DNA from 2 places in the Pseudofrankia saprophytica genome. Region 1 is predicted to be linked to the other one. Evidence: riboswitches for the same ligand, from Rfam matches in the RefSeq annotation. Region 1 holds a riboswitch; the other holds the start of a gene.
The links. Region 1 has a riboswitch for S-adenosylmethionine ahead of thrC (threonine synthase). Riboswitches for the same ligand answer to the same signal wherever they lie in the genome.
Positions count from the first base shown of each region.

Region 2: it holds a riboswitch for S-adenosylmethionine, as region 1 does, so the genes downstream of both, FRCN3DRAFT_RS0209110 (DUF3293 domain-containing protein) here and thrC (threonine synthase) in region 1, are expected to answer to the same signal.

Region 1 covers NZ_KI912266.1:1,626,464-1,628,853, reverse strand. The annotation lists gene FRCN3DRAFT_RS0206990 (alpha,alpha-trehalose-phosphate synthase (UDP-forming)) at 1-173, shown strand, start outside; gene FRCN3DRAFT_RS0206985 (HAD family hydrolase) at 192-1,040, opposite strand; SAM riboswitch class I at 1,314-1,555, shown strand; gene thrC (threonine synthase) at 1,562-2,390, shown strand, end outside.
Region 2 covers NZ_KI912266.1:2,172,266-2,174,655, reverse strand. The annotation lists gene FRCN3DRAFT_RS0209115 (PASTA domain-containing protein) at 1-952, shown strand, start outside; SAM riboswitch class IV at 1,232-1,343, shown strand; gene FRCN3DRAFT_RS0209110 (DUF3293 domain-containing protein) at 1,400-2,390, shown strand, end outside; gene FRCN3DRAFT_RS0209105 (hypothetical protein) at 2,388-2,390, shown strand, end outside.

The DNA of each region.
Region 1 (2,390 bases):
ACGCTGCCCTGCGCATGCCGACCGCCGAACGCCGCCGACGCGCCCGCCACCTCGCCACGCTCGCCGCCAGGCTCCCTCCCGGCGACTGGTTCCGCCAACAGCTGGCCGCCCTTCCGGCCGCCCCGCCCGCGGAGGTCCCGCTACTCCCGCTAATCGGCGGTCGCGCAGACTGATCGGGACCGGGGCAGCCCCTACCCGATCGGTGGGGACTGCCAGGTCGCGACCGCAGCGCGGACGGCGCTCGCCCAGCCGAGGGTCACCGGCTCCTTCTCGACGACGACGTTGTCGTACGCGGGCAGCAGGCCCGCGATGTCCGGGTGGCGCAGGGCGTTGGCGACCAGATGCATCTGGCCGACGTGGCTGGCCATGCTCAGGTCGCTGGCGGAGTCTCCGATCGCGATGGCGTCCGACGGGTCGATGCCGCGCCGTTTGAGATCCCAGGCGACCGCCTCGCCCTTGCCCACGCCGTCGGGCACGAGGTGGTAGACGTGCGGGTTGACGCCGAGGTCCGGCATGTGGGCGGGCGCGATCAGCCCGTTGTCGCGCAGCGAGAGCCAGCCATAGCCGGCGGCGCGCAGCCAGGCGTCGGTGGCGGCGATGTCGACCTTGCCGCGGAACATCACGTCCAGCTCACGCCCGGTGTGCCACGGGGTGTGTAGTTCCAGGCGGCCCGGATGAGCGGCGATCAGCTCGTGCAGCAGGTCCTCGGGCACCTGGCTGAAACGCTCGGGCATGGCGCCGCGCAGGATCTCGCTCTGGCGGCCCTGGTCCCAGCCGACGATGGCGCCAAGCTCACCGATGAAGCCGTCGGCGCCGAAGATCGCCGCGGCCTCGACGAGCTGCGGCCGCGTCCGCCCGCTGACCAGGACCAGCACGATGCCGGCGGTGTGCAGGTCGAGCAGCGCCTGCGCGGCCGCGAGCGTCAACGTCCCCGGAGATCCGCGCAGCGCGTCGTCGGGAGACGCTTCGGCCAGGAAGAACGAGCCCTTTGGCCCGACCATGGTCCCGTCGAGGTCGGTGTAGACGACACGGACACTCACGTGCGCGGCTCCTCCCGAGGGCCCACTGGTCGCGCGGTCCGATCATCGTCGGCCCCGCGGCCACAGGCCTGGATCTGCAATGTCCCAGCGACGCTGGTGGACCTCCGGTGGGCTCGCGCTCAGGCCGGCAGTCCCACGGGACAGCATCCGCCAAGAGGGCCCGCCGATGCCCGGGCGAGCGCTAGGACGCAAGCGGCGTCACAGTGCATACGCCAAGAAGTGCGGTGCGCTCGGAGGTGCGTCGGTCTACAGTACGGAGACACAACTGAAGATGGCTCATCCAGAGGGGCAGAGGGAACGGCCCAGTGAAGCCCCGGCAACCGAGCGGATGAGTGTGCTCGCCGCCCTTCGGGCGGTTCGTCCTAGCCGTATCTCCCCCTGGGAGGCGGCCCCTGGACCCAGTGTCGCGCTCCGCGCGACGGGACAGGCAGGGCAACCGGACGACGCGAGCGCACCTCCGCGGCAGGTGCCAATTCCGACCCGTGGTGCCATGGCGGCCCCGGGAAAGATGAGGAGTTCCAATGACTCTTGCGCCGGAGCGCTCTGCCCAGTCGGGCTTCACCTCAGATGACACCGCGAACCCAGCGGTAGGTCTGTCCTGTCGCAACTGCGGCGCAACCTACCCTCTGGCACCCTCGCACGTCTGCATCGAGTGCTTCGCTCCGCTGGAGATTTCCTACGACGAGGACCGGCTGCGCCGCGTCACCCGGGCCTCCATCGAGGCTGGCCCGCGCAACCTGTGGCGCTACGTCGGCCTCCTTCCCGCCGGCCACGACCCGGCCCGCCGCGTATCCCTCGACGCCGGCTTCACCCCGCTGCGCCCGGCGCCGCGGCTGGCCGCCGAGCTCGGCATGAAGACCCTCTGGGTCAAGGACGACAGCGCCAACCCGACGCACTCCTTCAAGGACCGGGTCGTCTCCGTCGCGCTGTCGGCCGCCCGCGACCTCGGCTTCACCACCGTCGCCTGCGCCTCCACCGGCAACCTGGCGCACTCCGTCGCCGCGCACGCCGCCCACGCCGGCCTGCGCTCGATCGTGCTGGTCCCGCAGGACCTGGAGAACGGAAAGATCGTCTCCACCGCCGTCTACGGCGGCACCCTCGTCGCGATCAAGGGCAACTACGACGACGTCAACAAGCTGTGCAGCCAGCTCGCCGACGAGTACGAGTGGGCGTTCGTCAACGTCAACGTCCGGCCGTTCTACGCCGAGGGCTCGAAGACGCTCGGCTACGAGGTCGCCGAACAGCTCGGCTGGCGCCTGCCCCAACAGGTCGTCGTGCCGATCGCGTCCGGCTCGCTGTTGACCAAGATCGACAAGGCGTTCCGCGAGCTGATCAGGCTCGGGCTCGTCG
Region 2 (2,390 bases), 550 kb from region 1:
GGGTGGCGACAGCCGGCTGGAGGCGACGGAGACGATCACACTGGTCGTGTCGGCCGGCCTGGAGTCCATCAAGGTGCCGGAGGTCGTCGGGCTCACCGAGGCCGCGGCGAGGGGCACCCTGCAGGACGCCGGCCTCACCGTCGTGGTGCGGACGAGCACGGCGCGGTCCTTCCTCGGCCCCGGACGGGTCGCCGCCGTGAACCCGGACGCGGGCAGCCAGCTGGCGGCCGGCTCGAAGGTCACGATCACGGTCATCGTGCCCGTCGGCACCCGGTCGCTGGCGAAGATGCCGGACGTCATCGGGAAGCCGACCGACGAGGCGCAGACGGCCGTGCGGGCCGCCGGCTTCACCGACATCGCGCTCGCCTACGTGGCGAGTTCCGCCACCGCCGGCACGGTGACCGCCACCGACCCACCCGCGGGCGGGTCGACGGCCAAGAACGCGACCGTGACGCTGACCGTGTCGAGTGGCCCGGGGCACACCACCGTGACCGACGTCGTCAATCAGCCGGAGGCGGACGCGCGCGCGGCGTTGGAAGGCGCCGGGCTCGTCGTCACAGTCAGGTACGACACCGGGCCGGCGGGTGTCGGCGCTGGCCTGGTGGAGACGGTGGACCCGGTGCCGGGCAGCCAGGTCGCGCTGCACAGCAAGGTGACGATCACGGTCGTCAGCACGCAGGTCACGGTTCCGTATACGGTGGGGACCCAGCGCGCACAGGCCGAGAAGACGCTCAACTCGTACGGGCTCGGCGTGACCGTGGTCCGGCAGGTGAGCGATCAGGCGGTCGGCACGGTGCTCGCGCAGTCGCCGGAGTCGGGCTCCGTACGACGCGGCTCGAGCGTCACGCTGACCATCGCCAGGGCCCCGGACGCGCCCAGCTCCTCCGGCCCGCCGACCGGCCCGACCGGCACCGCCACGCCGACCGTCACCCCGTCGGCAGCCACGCCCTGACCGGGCCTGGTCTCGTCTCGGTCACGTCCAGCCAGGCCAGGCCGCGACGGCACCGAGCCGGACCAGCACCCGGGCCATGGGTTTCCCCGGGCCGGCCGGATCATGCACATGTCCGGCATGTACGGCCGATGGTTCCCGCCGTTCGGAGACGCGCCCGGAGTTCTTGGGAGCGGGGAAAATCTGTCGGACCACGTCGGTACCATCACCATGCATTCAGTGGATCCAGCACGGGTGGCACAAACCTTGCGATACGTATACGGAGGTCCTAATCTAGGGCGCGGTCAAGAGGATGGCGTCAAGACCTGGCTCGTCGTCCGGCAACCTTCGCGCAAGGTGCCCCAGGGAACGACCTGATCGTCTTCGGCGGCAGCCGGCGGCGATAACGCGGATCTCCCGAGCCGACATGGGCACGGGGGTCCACCGAGGCCCCCGGAGGTATACGTGTCGATGCGTCCGAATCGCGGCCGTGCAGAGCTGTTGGCGCTCCTCGGCGCTCAGCCCGAAGCCACGGCGGCGGCCGCCTCCCGCTCGTACCTCGACCGCCGCCACGACCTGCTGGCTCACGACCCGGACTGGCGACGGCCGGAGGTCGCGCGCCTGGACGACGCCTTCGGCCGGCTGCGCGCCGCGGCGGACGCGGAGCGGCGGCTCGCCGGCTACCGGCCGAGCCCGGTCCGCATCGGCGTCGGCGGCGCGACCGTGGTGGTGGCCCCGGCCGCACGCGGCACCACCGACGGGGACTTCCCGTTCTCCGATGTCGAGCGGGTCCACGTCCTCACCGCGTTCAACCCGCGCTCCCGGCCGCTGCGCCCGCACGAGAACGCCAGCCGTCAGCGCGCGCTCGCCGGCAGGGTCGCCGCGACCGGGCTGCCCTCGTGGCCGGCGGTCCGCGGCGAGAAGCACGCCGAGCTCGGCATCGCCGTCGCCGGCCTCACCAGGGCCCGGGCGCAGGAACTCGGCGCCGAGTTCGAGCAGGACGCGATCTTCGAATGGACGCCGGCGGCCTGGTCGCTCGTCCCCTGCGACGAGCTGGTCACGCCGCGAGAGCTCGGCTGGCGCGTCTCCCGCGTCGCGACACCGCTGCCGGACCCGCTGGCCTCCCGGCCGGCGGCCGGCGCCGCGACGACTGGGGCGGACGCGGCACTGGAGACCATCCTCGCCGCCGAGGCTGAGGCCGCCGAGGCCGCGGCGATCGCCAGGGCCAGGGACCAGGCCGGCGACGCGCCGTCGACGGTGACCGAACCGACCGTGCCGGGCCAGCCAACCGCGCCCTCGGCGGGCTCGGCGGCGCCGTCGGGCGCCGGCTCCCAGCCGAACGTGGGATCCCCCTCGGACGCGGCACCCACCTCGCCGGTGGACGAGCCCACCTCGCCGAGGCCCGCGAACGCGGCGAAGGGAGACGCCTCGACCACCCCGCGGGAGCACGGGGGTGGCAATG